2 regions of the Promicromonospora vindobonensis genome follow, and region 2 is predicted to be linked to the other one. Evidence: predicted binding sites of a transcription regulator. Region 2 holds the regulator's gene; the other holds the start of a gene.
What was found. Region 2 encodes HspR, which represses chaperone genes until heat shock. Its sites were predicted from a motif close to AAGTTGAGTCNNNNNGACTCAACTT; they were not measured.
Positions count from the first base shown of each region.

Region 1: clpB (ATP-dependent chaperone ClpB) is a predicted target of HspR. The motif match lies at 5,354-5,378, and genes of this name have one in related genera.

Region 1 is NZ_JBHUOG010000001.1:2,664,908-2,672,324, reverse strand. It holds gene ACFS27_RS12015 (septum formation family protein) at 1-1,358, shown strand, start outside; gene ACFS27_RS12010 (ArsR/SmtB family transcription factor) at 1,336-2,358, opposite strand; gene clpB (ATP-dependent chaperone ClpB) at 2,679-5,306, opposite strand; gene cpt (chloramphenicol phosphotransferase CPT) at 5,425-5,982, shown strand; gene ACFS27_RS11995 (sulfite exporter TauE/SafE family protein) at 5,966-6,766, shown strand; gene ACFS27_RS11990 (carboxyl transferase domain-containing protein) at 7,299-7,417, opposite strand, start outside.
Region 2 is NZ_JBHUOG010000001.1:2,055,225-2,062,641, reverse strand. It holds gene ACFS27_RS09375 (GNAT family N-acetyltransferase) at 119-661, opposite strand; gene dnaK (molecular chaperone DnaK) at 830-2,695, shown strand; gene grpE (nucleotide exchange factor GrpE) at 2,692-3,387, shown strand; gene ACFS27_RS09360 (DnaJ C-terminal domain-containing protein) at 3,465-4,478, shown strand; gene ACFS27_RS09355 (heat shock protein transcriptional repressor HspR) at 4,573-5,025, shown strand; gene ACFS27_RS09350 (DUF1540 domain-containing protein) at 5,186-5,494, shown strand; gene ACFS27_RS09345 (hypothetical protein) at 5,619-6,416, opposite strand; gene ACFS27_RS09340 (sigma-70 family RNA polymerase sigma factor) at 6,635-7,417, shown strand, end outside.

The DNA.
Region 1 (7,417 bases), 610 kb from region 2:
CGGCTGAGGCCGCTGAGGCGGCTGAGGCTGCTGAGGCCGCTGAAGCCTCTGGGCGCACGGTCAGCCCTGAACCTCCGAACCGCCCGAAGCGCACAGAGGCACCCACGGAGGAGATCAGCATCGTGCCGGTCGCCGCGCGGCCACAGCCCGCGGCACCCGCACCCACGCCGACGCCCGCAGCCACGTCCGCCGCCCCGCCCGCCGAGCCGGCCGCGCCGGCCGAGAGCGCGACGGCCCCGGCCGCACCGTCGGCCGACACCGACACCGACACCGACACCGACACCGACACCGACACCGACCAGGCTGGTACGACGAGCTCCGCCGGGGCGGGCGAGCCCAGCTCCCGGACGTCGTCGGACAGTGCGACTGCCCCGGTCCTCGACGAGCCGTTCGACTTCAAGGCGCTCTCCTTCGCCGCGATCACCGCGGCGCACAAGAAGGAGATCGGGCCGCGCACCGTCGCCGGCGAGACGGCGCCGGCCGACGACCAGGAAGCCCAGGACCAGGCCGCTGTCGAGGGCGCGCCGGCCGCCGGCCCGACGGGCGAGCCCGGCGAGCAGCAAGCGCCCGCCGAGGCCGACCCGACGCCCGCGGGCGAGGCGCACGCCGATCCGGCGGAGCTCTTCGCGCCGCCCGCCGGGCACGGCCCGCCGCCCGCTGCGCCGCCGAGCCCGTTCCCGACGCCCGCCGCACCGCCGCAGTACCAGCCCGACGCGCCGGGGCATGCACCAGCCGGGTCGCCGCAGCCGCCGTCGCCGTTCCCTGCCGCGCGCAACGGTTCTGCGCACTCGTTCCCGGCGGTGCACGGCTACGCGCCTGAGGCCTCCTACGCGGGCTGGCAGCCGCCGACGGAGGCCGACGCGACCGCCAAGCGTCGCCGGTTCACCATGATCGGCGGCGCCGTCGCGGCGGTGGTCGCCGTGGTGGTCGCCATCGCCATCGTCGTGAACGTGGTGAACGAGCAGCAGTGGGAGCCGATCGAAGCGATGATCGCCGAGCCCCAGGAGGTGCACCCGCTGCAGCTGGTCCTCGGGTCGTGCCTGGAGTCGACCCCCGAGGACGGGGAGGTCTCCCAGGTCCTCGCCGTGCCCTGCGACACCGAGCACACCGCCCAGGTGGTCGGCCGCACCGATTTTGCCGACGCCGCCGTCTGGCCGGGACGCGACGAGATCGACAAGCGCGTGGCCCTGGTGTGCGGCACCAAGCAGCTGGGCCCCGTCGCGCGCACGAGCGCACTCGCCGGGTCCGTGAGCTATGTGGTGTGGGGACCCAGCGCGGAGTCGTGGGACGACGGGGATCGTGTCGGCCTGTGCCTCGCGACCACCGCCGAGCCGATCACGCGGGATCTCCTGCAGTGACCGACAGCATCGTCGGTGCCTGACCGCCGCAGCCGTCCAGCAGGGTCTGGCCCAGCGGGGTCAGTGCGTGGATCACCGTGTTGCGCTCGCGTCCGCTGGTGATGAGGCCGGCGTTGCGCAAGACCGTGGCGTGCTCCGACGCCGACGCGGGGGAGATCGCCAGCCGGTGTGCGATCTCGCTGGTCGTGGCCCCGGTGCCCAGCACACGCAGTACTGCTGCCCGGGTGCGGCCGAGGAGGGCGGTGAGCTGACGTCCGCCGTCGGTCCGGGTGTCGAAGCTCAGGTCCGCCCCGGTGGACTCGCGCACGATCGGATAGACCAGCACGGGTGGCAGCTCGGAATCGGCCAGCGTGATCGGCGCCCGCACGCAGAAGTACGACGGGATGATCAGCAGGCCGCGCCCGGCCAGGTGCACGTCTCGTTCGGCAGTGGTCGCCACCGACAGGACCGGGTGCTGCCACCGGACCGAGGGGTGCAGGGTCCGCAGCGCATGCTCGGTGCCGCCCGCCACCCAGGCCCGGGTGCGCGCTGCGCGGTCGATGTCGACGGCTGCGCGGATCCCGCTCCAGTACGGGGCCACCGCCTGCTCGTAGTAGGAACGCATCGCGACGCCGAGCCCACGCACCGCCGGGGCGGAACCGGCGGAGAGGTCGCGCATCCAGGCATGCGACCTGTGTCCGCGCGCCAGCATCGAGAGGTCGTTGCCCAGCTGCGCCCGTGGGGTGGACAGCACCGCGTCGAGCCCGGACTCGAATTCGTCGGTACCGGTCACCGGCGTGAGGAAGTCCGGCGAGTACCCGCGCGGAGGTGTCAGGCGCAACAGCATCCGGGCAGCGGGCCCCAGGCCGGACAGCACTCGCTGCCGCCAGGGCCCGAACTGCACGCTGCCCGAACGCTGGTTCACCACGTGGGCGCTGAGCAGCACCTCCCACATGGGGTCCGGCCCCGGAGCTATCCGGACCCGGGCAAGATCATCCGGAGTGAAGTGGAACCGCAGCATCAGGCCCTCCCTGACCGTCTGCCTCTCCCGTGGCCCCCGTCGGCTCGCCCCCCGCGCGCCCTGACTGTTCGGGACCGTGCGCGGCATGCCGCGCACGGTTTCGCCCCGCACACACAGAGGGACGTGCGGGATTTCCGGTTCTGGGCGATCGAGCGGCCACCTTCACAACACCATCACACGGCGGCGTCCAGCGGCCGATCGCCCGAACCGATCACGCGGTCGTTCCCTCGTCACTCAAGGATCGCAGGCTTGCTCACCCTTCACATCGACCGATCTGCGTAACCCCGTGTACGCCGAACGACGTACACGGGACCGTTCGATCACGCGGTCAAGACCTTGCGGTCGAGGGTCAGGCCCTCGCCGTCCGCGCGGTCCACGACCACCGTGTCTCCGTCGGACACCTCGCCGGCGAGCAGCAGCCGCGCCAGGCGATCACCGATCTCCCGCTGCACCAGACGACGCAGCGGACGGGCGCCGTACGCCGGGTCGAAGCCCTCGAGCGCGAGCCACTCCCGCGCCGCCTCCGTGACGTCGAGCGTGATGCGACGGTCCTCCAACCGCTTCGCGAAGGCCCCGACCTGCAGCTCCACGATGCTGCCGAGCTCGTCCAGCGTCAGCGCGTCGAAGACCACCACGTCGTCGAGCCGGTTGAGGAACTCGGGCTTGAACGAGGCGCGCACGGCCGTCATCACGGACTCGCGCCGCTCCTCGTCCGACAGCATCGGTTCGACGAGGAACTGAGAGCCGAGGTTCGAGGTCAGGACCAGGATCGTGTTGCGGAAGTCGACGGTGCGGCCCTGGCCGTCGGTGAGCCGACCGTCATCGAGCACCTGGAGCAGGACGTCGAAGACCTCGGGGTGTGCCTTCTCCACCTCGTCCAGCAGCACCACCGAGTAGGGCCGACGCCGCACGGCCTCCGTGAGCTGGCCGCCCTCCTCGTACCCGACGTAACCGGGAGGTGCACCGACGAGCCGGCTGACCGAATGCTTCTCGCCGTACTCGGACATGTCGATGCGCACCATGGCGCGCTCGTCGTCGAACAGGAAGTCCGCCAGTGCCTTGGCGAGCTCGGTCTTGCCGACGCCGGTGGGGCCGAGGAACAGGAACGAGCCGGTGGGCCGGTCGGGGTCCGAGACGCCTGCCCTCGAACGGCGTACGGCGTCGGACACAGCGGCGACAGCGGTCCGCTGCCCGATGAGGCGTTCCCCGAGGACCTCCTCCATGTGCAGGAGCTTCTCGGACTCGCCCTGCAGCAGCCGGCCGGCCGGGATGCCGGTCCACGCGGCCACCACCTCGGCGATCTCGTCCGCGCCCACCTTGTCGGCGATCATCGGCGGCTCGGCGTGCTCAGGGCCGGTCCCCTGCAGATCGTCCTCCGAGCCGGCCTCCGCCTCCTCCGCGGCCACGAGCTCCTTCTCGACCACCGGGATGTCGCCGTACTGGATGCGCGCGGCGCCCTCGAGGTCCCCCTCGCGCAGCTTGCGCTCCGCGTCGGTGCGGAGCCCGTCGAGGCGTGCGCGCAGGTCACCGACGCGATTGTGCCCGGCCTTCTCGGACTCCCAGCGTGCGGTGAGCGCGGCCAGCGCCTCGCGCCGGTCCGCGAGGTCGGCCCGCAGCCGCTGCAGACGCTCCGCGGAGGCGGCATCCTCCGACTCGGACAGCACCACCTCTTCCATCTCCAGCCGCGTGACCGCGCGCTGGAGCTCGTCGATCTCCACCGGGGAGGAGTCGAGCTCCATACGCAGGCGCGACGCGGCCTCGTCGACCAGGTCGATCGCCTTGTCGGGGAGCTGCCGCCCGGAGATGTACCGGTCGGAGAGCGAGGCGGCGGCGACGAGCGCCGAGTCGGCGATGGTCACCTTGTGGTGCGCCTCGTAGCGCTCCTTGAGCCCGCGCAGGATCGCCACCGTGTCCTCGACCGACGGCTCGCCCACGAAGACCTGCTGGAACCGGCGCTCCAGAGCGGGGTCCTTCTCGATGTGCTCGCGGTACTCGTCGAGCGTGGTGGCGCCCACCATGCGCAGCTCACCACGCGCGAGCATGGGCTTGAGCATGTTGCCTGCGTCCATGGCACCCTCGCCGCCCGCTCCCGCGCCGACCACCGTGTGCAGCTCGTCGATGAAGGTGACCACCTCGCCGTCCGACGCGGTGATCTCCTCGAGGACCGCCTTGAGACGTTCCTCGAACTCACCGCGGTACTTCGCGCCCGCCACCATCGAGGCCAGGTCCAGCGCGACCAGGCGCTTGCCCTTGAGGGACTCGGGGACGTCGCCGGCGACGACCCGCTGGGCGAGCCCCTCGACGACGGCGGTCTTGCCGACCCCCGGCTCCCCGATGAGCACGGGATTGTTCTTGGTGCGGCGGCTCAGCACCTGGATCACGCGCCGGATCTCGGAGTCGCGGCCGATCACCGGATCCAGCTTGCCGTCCCTGGCCCGCTGCGTCAGGTCCGTGCCGTACTGCTCGAGCGCCTTGTACGTGCCCTCCGGGTTGGGGCTCGTGACCCGGCCGGATCCCCGGACGGCAGGCAGCGCCGCGCGCAGGGCGTCGGCGGTGGCCCCTGCGTCGGACAGGGTCTGCGCGGCGGACGACCGGCCGGCCGCGATGGCGATGAGCAGGTGCTCCGTGGAGACGTACTCGTCGCCGAGCCCCTGCGCCTCCTTCGACGCCAGGTCCAGGACCGTCGCCATGGCACGGCTCGCGCTCGGCTGGGCGGTGCTCGCCCCGCTGGCCTGGGGCAGCGCGACCAGGGCCGCGCGCACCTGCTGGCCGATGGCCTGCGCGTTCGCCCCGACCGCGTCGAGCAGCCCGGTCGCGACACCGCGCTCCTGCTGGAGCAGTGACGCGAGCAGGTGGACCGGCTCGAGCTGCGGGTTGCCGGCTGCCGACGCCGACTGGATCGCGTCGCCGATCGCCTGCTGCGACATGGTCGTGAACTTGGTGTCCATGAGGCCTCCCAGGGATGCTGAAGTGTGTACCAGATAAAACGGGGTCAAAGTTGAGTCTATTCCACTCAACCTTGAATCCACTGTAGCGCGCACCACCCACACTCGTACCGTTGGCCGCATGAACACCCAGGTCATCGTTCTCAACGGCGGTTCGAGCTCCGGCAAGTCCGCGATCGCACGAGGCCTCCAGGCCGTCCTCCCCGACGCCTGGCTCTCGCTCAGCATCGACACCCTCGTCGACGCGATGCCGGCCCGCCTGACGGCCGGCGGCGACGGCATCGGGTTCGCGGACGACGGCGGGGTCGCCGTCGGCCAGGAGTTCATGGCGGTGCAGGACGCCTGGATCACCGGGCTGGTCGCGATGGCCCGCGCGGGCGCGCACCTCGTGGTCGACGACGTGTTTCTCGGGGGTGCCGCCTCGCAGCGGCGCTGGCTGGACGCCCTTGGCGACGTGCCGACGCTCTGGGTCGGCGTGCGCTGCGACGCAGCGGTCGCCGGGGAACGCGAGGCGGTGCGGGGCGACCGCGTCGCGGGCATGGCCGCGCAGCAGGCCGACGTCGTCCACCAGGGCGTCGCCTACGACCTCGAGGTCGACACCACCCGCACCGACTCGATGAGCTGTGCACGGGCCGTCGCCGCGCACCTGAGATCATCGCGGGGTGACCGAGCAGACTGACGCCTCCCTGACACCCTCGCGCGCCGTCCTCGTCGGCATCGTCGGCGGGGCGTTCTCCGGTCTGTTCGGCCTCGGCGGCGGCATCGTGATGGTGCCGCTCCTGACCTCGCTCGGCGGCCTCACTCAGCGCCGGGCCAGCGCCTACTCGCTCGCGGCGATCCTGCCGGCGGCGATCGTTGGTTCCATCCCGTACCTGACGCACGATGCCGTCGACCTGGTCGCTGCCGGGCTGCTCGTGGTCGGCGCCGTGGTGGGTGCGGTGGTCGGCGCGCGGCTGCTCGCCCGCGTTCCCGAGACCCTGCTGCGCTGGCTGTTCGTCGGGGTGCTCGTCGCGGGGATCGTGCGTTCGCTGCTCGACGCCTTCGGGGAGCCGCCGTCGGTCGACACCGCCCAGGGCATCCCCAGCCTGCTGGACGGCGCGGGCATGATCGGGCTGGGTCTCGTCATGGGGGTCGCGTCCGGCCTGCTCGGCATCGGGGGCGGCCAGCTCGCCGTCCCGGGTCTGTCCGCCCTGTTCGACTTCGCACCCGCGCTGGCCAAGGGCACGTCCCTGGTCGCGATGATCCCCACCGCCGTCTCGGGCACGTGGGTCAATGCCCGCAACCGCCTGGTCCACCTGAAGACGGCGGCGATCATCGGCCTGGTGGCCTCAGGCTTCTCGTTCGGCGGCGCGAGCCTGTCGGTCGTCATGCCGCCGAGGATCGCGTCGATCGCCTTCGCCGCGCTGCTCGTGTTCGCGCTGGCGCAGCAGGTCCGCAAGGCCATCGAGAAGCAGCGGCACTGAGCAGCGAGGTCGGCAGTTCGCTGAGGCCCGTTCCCGAGGTCGGCACTTGGCATCGAGATCGGTCCAGCGCTGGACCGATCTCGATGCCAAGTGCCGACTGCAGCAACGAGACTCAAGCAAGTTGCCGACCTCGGCACAACAGACCAGCAAAGTGCCGAACGGCCGGTCGGTCCGCCGTTGGCGGCGTCCCTTGGCGGTGGACCCGGACGAGGAGCACCAGGCTGATCACGAGGGCGACCTGACGGCCGCTCCGTCAACGAGTGCCGACTGCAGACTTTGCCCGCGCTCAGCCGACGACTGCAGACTTGGTTGCGGTTGGCAAGCCTCTAACAGCAACCAGGTCTGCAGTCGGTATCCGGGTCCGCGTCCAGGTCTGCAGTCGGCGGCGCGGCCACCCGGGAGCTGCGCTGATCAACTGCGGCTGCTCAGCGCTGCTCGCCGCCGCTCGGCACCACTCGCCGCTACTCGGCACCACTCGCCACTGCTCGCCGCTGCTCGCCGCTGGCCGCTACTCGGCACCGCTCGGCACCGCTCACAGATCCCGCAGCACCGCCGCGCACTCCGCAGCGACCGCCACCGCGACGTCCCGCGCCGTGTCGTCGTCGTGCTCGGGGACCACCCGCTGCACCGCGCCCTCGGCGAGCAGGTCGA
Region 2 (7,417 bases):
GTGTACCGCAGGTCAGAGCGTCGCGCCTGTTGACAGGGGCGAAACAGGGTCGACGACGGCGTGTCGTGCCGCAGGGGTGTCGCAGCCCCACGGGCCGCCCCTCGTCGACCGGGTCCGCTCAGCCGTGCAGGATCAGCTGGAACAGGACGTGGTCCTGCCACTGCCCGCCGATCTTGAGATAGCTGGGCGCGAAGCCGATCCTCTCGAAGCCGAGCCGAGCCAGCACCGCCTGCGACGCCTCGTTGTGCGGGAGCGTCGCCGCCTGCAGGCGATGCAGACCGAGCTCGTCACGTGCGTGGACCACCAGCGCCTCGATGGCGCCCGTCATCAGGCCCCGGCCGGTGAACCGGGCGTCGAGCCAGTAGCCGACGTGCCCGTTCTGGAAGGCGCCGCGCACGATGTCGGTGAGGTTCAGCCGGCCGACGATCTCGCCGTCCGCCTCCAGCACCGTGTGCAGCGCGCGGCCCGTCGAGTTCTCCAGGACCTGCGCCCAGAGGCGGTCCTTGTGCCACTCCTCCGTGTAGAACTCCTCGGGCCGCGCGGGGTCCCACGGCGCCAGGTGCTCACGGTTGCGGGCGTAGCCGTGGGCGAGGGCCGCTGCGTCGTCCTTGGTCAGCTCGCGCAGCGTGACGTCGTCGGTCAGGGCGATCTCGAAGGGCATGGCGAACACCATAATCCGGCGCCGGTCGCCCTTCCGTCGCGGGAACCATCCGAGCCCGGTGGAGGTTGAGTGAAGCAGGCTCAACTTTGCGGGTCCGGGCTTGCTTCTTCGCGATCTCCGGCTTAAGTTGAGTGCAGAAGACTCAACCTGTCGTAGGAAGGTAGCAATATGGCACGCGCAGTAGGTATCGACCTCGGCACCACGAACTCGGTGGTGTCGGTCCTCGAAGGCGGAGAGCCCACCGTCATCGCCAACGCGGAGGGCTCGCGGACCACCCCGTCGGTGGTCGCGTTCTCCAAGACCGGCGAGGTCCTCGTGGGCGAGGTCGCCAAGCGTCAGGCGGTCACGAACGTGGACCGCACCATCTCGTCGGTCAAGCGCCACATGGGCACCGACTGGTCCCAGGACATCGACGACAAGAAGTACACGCCGCAGGAGATCTCCGCGCGCATCCTCGGCAAGCTCAAGCGCGACGCCGAGGAGTACCTGGGCGAGCCCGTCACGGAGGCCGTGATCACGGTCCCCGCGTACTTCAACGACGCCGAGCGCCAGGCCACGAAGGACGCCGGCCAGATCGCCGGCCTCGACGTCAAGCGCATCGTCAACGAGCCCACCGCCGCCGCCCTCGCCTACGGCCTCGACAAGGGCAAGGAGGACGAGCTCATCCTGGTCTTCGACCTGGGTGGTGGCACGTTCGACGTCTCCCTGCTCGAGGTGGGCAAGGACGAGGACGACTTCTCGACCATCCAGGTGCGCGCCACGTCCGGTGACAACCGGCTCGGCGGCGACGACTGGGACTTCCGCGTCGTCGAGCACCTCATCAAGCAGGTGAAGAACTCCTCCGGTGTCGACCTGTCGAAGGACAAGATCGCGCTGCAGCGCCTCCGCGAGGCCTCGGAGCAGGCCAAGAAGGAGCTCTCGTCCGCGACGAGCACCAACATCTCGATGCAGTACCTCTCGATGAGCGAGAACGGCCCCATCCACCTGGACGAGAAGCTCACACGCGCTCAGTTCCAGCAGATGACCCAGGACCTCATCGACCGCACCAAGGCCCCGTTCCACGCGGTCATCCGCGACGCGGGCATCTCGGTCTCCGACATCGACCACGTCGTGCTCGTGGGTGGCTCCACCCGGATGCCCGCCGTGACCGAGGTCATCAAGGAGCTCACGGGCGGCCGCGAGCCGAACAAGGGCGTGAACCCGGACGAGGTCGTCGCCGTCGGTGCAGCCCTCCAGGCCGGCGTCATCTCCGGCGACCGCAAGGACGTCCTGCTGATCGACGTCACTCCGCTGTCCCTCGGCATCGAGACCAAGGGTGGCGTGATGACCAAGCTCATCGAGCGCAACACGGCCATCCCGACCAAGCGCAGCGAGGTCTTCTCCACGGCCGACGACAACCAGCCGTCCGTGGCGATCCAGGTGTTCCAGGGCGAGCGCGAGTTCACGCGTGACAACAAGCCGCTGGGCGTCTTCGAGCTCACCGGTATCGCACCGGCCCCGCGCGGCGTGCCGCAGATCGAGGTCACGTTCGACATCGACGCGAACGGCATCGTGCACGTGTCCGCAAAGGACCGCGGCACGGGCATGGAGCAGTCGATGAAGATCACCGGCGGTTCGGCCCTCCCCAAGGAGGACATCGACCGCATGGTCAAGGACGCCGAGACGCACGCCGAGGAGGACAAGAAGCGTCGCGAGGACGCGGACACCCGCAACCAGGCGGAGACCTTCGCGTACTCCATGGAGAAGCAGATCGCGGACAACCGCGACAAGCTCCCGGCCGAGGTCGTCACCGAGGTCGAGGCGGACATCGCCGCGGTGAAGTCCGCGCTCGAGGGCGAGGACGCCGAGGCCGTGAAGACCTCGTACGAGAAGCTCGGCGCGTCGTCGCAGAAGATCGGCGAGGCGCTGTACTCCGCCGAGCAGCCTGCGGCGCAGGGTGCAGACGGCGGCCCGCAGACGGCGAACGCTCAGTCGGCTCCTGAGGAGGACGTCGTCGACGCCGAGATCGTGGACGATGAGGACGAGCGCAAGTGACCGAAGAGAACCCGCAGGGAACCCCTGAGCCGGATGGCTCGGGGGAGCACCCCTTCCAGTTCAGGGACAAGCGCAAGGTGAACAACTCCGGCGAGCAGAGCCGGCCGGCCGAGCCTGTCGCGTCGGACGACGCAGCGGGCGAGCCCGCGTCGACGGACGAGGCAGCCTCGGCGGCCGAGTCCGCAGAGGCCGAGCAGCAGGCCTCCGGCGACCCGCTGGAGGGGCTCGACTTCGAGCCGTCCGGTGACGCGGCCGAGGCTGCGGCCGTGCTCAAGGCTCAGGCCGAGGCCGCTGAGCACCTCGACGCGCTGCAGCGTGAGCGAGCCAGCTTCACGAACTACCGCAACCGTGCGCTGCGCGACCAGGAGGCGGCACGGAACCGCGGCGTGCAGGACGTGCTGGCGGCGCTGCTGCCCGTTCTCGACGACATCGAGCGCGCCAAGCAGCACGGTGAGCTGAGCGGCGCCATGGCGGCGATCGCGGAGAAGCTCGACCAGAACCTGCAGAAGTTCGGCGTCGAGCGGTTCGGCAAGGTGGGGGAGGAGTTCGACCCCAACCTGCACGAGGCCCTCATGCACTCGACCTCCGCTGACGCGACGTCCGCCACGGTGAACCTCGTGGTGGAGCCGGGCTACAAGATCGGCGACAAGGTGGTCCGGGCGGCACGAGTGGGCGTCGTCGGACCGGAGTGATCTCCCGGTGGCCGAGCTCGTCGAGGCCCAGGCCTCGACGAGCTCGGCCACCGGTAATCGACGCGGAAGGAGGTGCCATGACCGGTCAGGACTGGATGGAGAAGGACTTCTACGCCGTGCTGGGCGTGCCGAAGGACGCCGACGACGCGGCCATCAAGAAGGCCTACCGCAAGCTGGCGCGCCAGTATCACCCCGACCAGAACCAGGGCAACGCGTCTGCTGAGACCAGGTTCAAGGAGATCGGCGAGGCCTACGCGGTGCTGTCCGACCCGGAGCAGCGCCGCCAGTACGACGCCGTGCGTGCCATGGCGGGTGGCGCACGCTTCTCCGCGGGCCCCGGCGGCGCCGGTGCGGGCGGCTTCGAGGACATCATGGGCGCCATGTTCGGTGGCGGCCAGGGGGCGGCCGGGCGGGGCGGACCACGTGTCCGTTACACGCAGGGCGGGAACGCGGGGCCGGGCTTCGAGGACATCCTCGGCTCCATGTTCGGTGGAGCAAGGCCCGGCTACGGTTCGGCGGGCCCCACGGGGTTCACCGCGCCGACCCAGGGCGCCGACATCGTCGCGCAGGTCACCCTGCCGTTCCGCGCGGCGGTGGAGGGCACGACCGCCGAGCTGGAGGTCAACGGCCGCACCATCACGGCCCGGGTCCCTGCGGGCATCAACGACGGCAAGAAGCTTCGTCTCCGTGGCAAGGGCAAGCCGGGTGTCGGCGGGGGCACGCCAGGCGACCTGGTGGTCACCGTGCACGTGGCGCCCCATCCGGTCTGGACGCTGGACGGGCTCGACCTGCGCATGACCGTGCCCGTCACGTTCGCGGAGGCAGCCCTCGGCACCACCCTGAAGGTGCCGACCCTCGACGGTGCGACCGTACGGCTGAAGGTGCCCGCTGGGACACCGTCGGGCAGAGTGCTCCGCGTCAAGGGGCGTGGTGTGCAGACGGCGACCGCGAACGGCGACCTGCTCGTGAGCGTTCAGGTGGTCGTCCCGCAAAAGCTCAGCAAGAAGGCGAGACAGGCGCTCGAGACGTTTGCCGCAGAGAGCGACGGCGAGGACGTACGCGCAGGGCTGGCCGAACGGGCGGCGGAATGACTGTCGGCGCGGTGGGGCATATGTCCCACCGCGCCGAGGTCGGTTAGCCTGCCCGCACGTATAAGCAGAGCGAACGAGACAGGGGGAGGAGTGCATGGTTGACGACGACGCACCCGTGCTCACCGTCTCCAAGGCCGCCAGCCTCGCGGGCATGCACCCGCAGACGCTGCGGCAGTACGACCGCCTCGGCCTGGTGGTGCCCCGGCGCACCCGCGGCAGGGGCCGCCGGTACTCGCGCCGGGACGTGGCGCGTCTGCTCCAGGTGCAGCGGCTCGCGCAGGTCGAGGGCATCAACCTCGCAGGGATCAAGCGCATCCTCGACCTGGAGGCGCACGTCTCGGTGTTGGAGGAGCGCCTGAGTGACCTGCTGATGCGGGTCCAGGAGGAAGGCCGCGTGTTCGCTGCCGGCCCGGACGCCGGCGACGTCGTAGTGGTGCAGCGCGGGCAGCGGGTTCGCAGCACGGCGATGCGGGTCGACCTCGAGCACCGCGCCGTCGGCGGCGGCGCGGTAGTGCTCTGGCGGCCGTCTCCGCGCCGCGAGGGTTGAGCGTCCTCGCTGCGGACCGTAATTTCGGCAACGCAATTCTTTCGTTAATCGAGAAATACGGGCAGAATAGGTAAGGCATTCCTTGCTCTACGGGTTCTGCATTTCCGGAATAGGATCGGCCTATCGGAGATGTCTCAGCGCACCACGCGAGGAGTGAGCCATGAGCACGCTGATGGAAATGCCCGAGGTAGCCGAGTGCTCGATCGACGGATGCGGCTACAACCACGACCACGGCTGCCACGCAGGCGCCGTGACCATCGCCGGGCACAGGGGCGACGCCTCCTGCGCCACGTTCATCCCGCTGAGCACCAAGGGCGGTCTCGAAAAGGTCATCGCCCACGTCGGTGCCTGCCAGCGCGGTGAGTGCACGCACAACGACAACCTGGAGTGCAGCGCCCCGTCGATCCGGGTGGGTGCGGGTCCGGACGACCCGGGGCACGCCGACTGCCTCACCTTCCAGGAGGGTTGACGGGACTTTTTCCGGAAGCCCGTCCTGGAGGGCTGACCGGCCCGGTACGAAGCAGAGCGCCTGCTCGACGTTGAGCAGGCGCTCTTGCTGGGTGAGTTCGGAGGCCTCAGCGGGTTCGGAAACCTCAGCGAGCCAGGTGGTCGAGCAGCAACAGCGCGTCGTCGTGCGTGCCGGGCAGGCGTTCCACCCATACCCGGGTCGGCCTGCGTACCTCTGTGGTGAGGCCGAGCACCTCGGCGTTGCGCTCCACGACGCGGCGCAGCGACTGGCCCAGCTCCGCGGTCGTCGGGCCGCGCTCGCACAGCACCACGAAGGTGCCGTCGTCGACAGCGGCCATTGGATGGCCCTCGCCGAAGACCTGGTGCAGGGTGCGGCCGATCGCCGCGGAGCGCGCGAGCCGTTGCCACGTGTCGAGGCTGTCGAGGCCGACGTCGAGCACGAGCAGGCAGTGGGAGGCTCCAGCGGTCGTACCGCTGCGCTGCGCCGTGCCGTAGGTCTCGCGCAACCGCTCGCCCAGGTACTCGCCCGTCGGTAGGCCGGTCGACGGATCGTGCGTGGCCACCTGGTACGGGACGCGCTCGCGTGCGCCGACCCAGCCGATCGCCGCTGCGCGCAACGCCCCCACGTCGGTAGGGCGGCCGAACGCGGCGTAGAGGCACGCCACGTCGTCCAGCGCCTCGGTGATGCCCGCGCCCACGTCCGCCCGGGCAGCTCCCAGACGTTCTGCGGGCGCGATCACTCCACGGCCCTCTGCCAGTGCTTCGGCAAGCGCTTCCGCGGCTGGGTGCTCCCAGTCGTTCGGCCGGATCCAGACGGACGCCAGACTGGTAGCGCGCCACCGCTCACGCAGGTCATGCACACGCACCCGCGCCTCCTGCTGTGACTCGCTCATGATGAAGGAACCCTCACGGGGATCAATCATGACGCACCTTCAGGGGTGGTGTACCGCACTTCACCCGACGGTCACCCAGGAAATGTTTTTTTCAGCCCCTAGAATCGCGGTGTGGCTCTATAGTCTTTGGCAGGACACGGCCGAGAGTCTGGGTAGACGTGAAGCAAGCCGAGAGCAGCACGGGGGGAACCCCAAGCGACGCGGAACTGATCCTGCAGGTCAGATCAGGTGACCGCGACGCTTTTGGCGTGCTCTACGAGCGCCACGCAGGGGCAGCACGAGCGCTCGCGCGGCAGTACGTCTCACCAGCGGACGCCGACGATGTCGTCGCGGACGCCTTCAGCAAGCTGTTCGAGATGCTCCGTCGTGGCGCCGGGCCCGACACCGGGTTCCGTCCGTACCTGTACACCGTGGTGCGCCACCGGTCGTTCGACGTGTCCCGCGGCGCTGCGCGCACCCGCCCCAGCACGGACGACGAGATCGAGTCGGTGCTCGGCCGGGTCGCGTCGGAGGAGGACCCGGCGCTCGCCGGCTTCGAGCGCAGCGTGGTCTCCAAGGCCTACTTCGACCTCCCCGAGCGGTGGCGCGAGGTGCTCTGGTACGTCCTGGTCGACGACCTGAAGCCTGCGCAGGTCGCGCCGGTGCTGGGGCTCAGCCCCAACGGTGTCTCCGCCCTGCTCTACCGGGCCAAGGAGGCCCTGCGAGCCGGGTACCTGCAGCAGCACCTGACGCACGCGCCGTCGGACACCTGCCGCACGGTGAACCCCCTGCTCGGCGGCTACGTGCGTGACAGCCTGTCCAAGCGGGAGACCGCGAAGATCGACGAGCACCTCGCGACCTGCGGTACCTGCAGCGCCCTCGTGCTCGAGCTGCACGACGTCGCGCACGGCATGAAGACCGTCATCGCCCCGCTGGTGCTCGGTGCGGGCGGCCTCGCCCTCGTCGGGGCCGGTGCGCCGATCGGCGGCCTGTTCGCCGCGGCCAAGGCGGGCGCCGCGGCCACCAGTGCGCCGACGGCTACCGCGACGGTG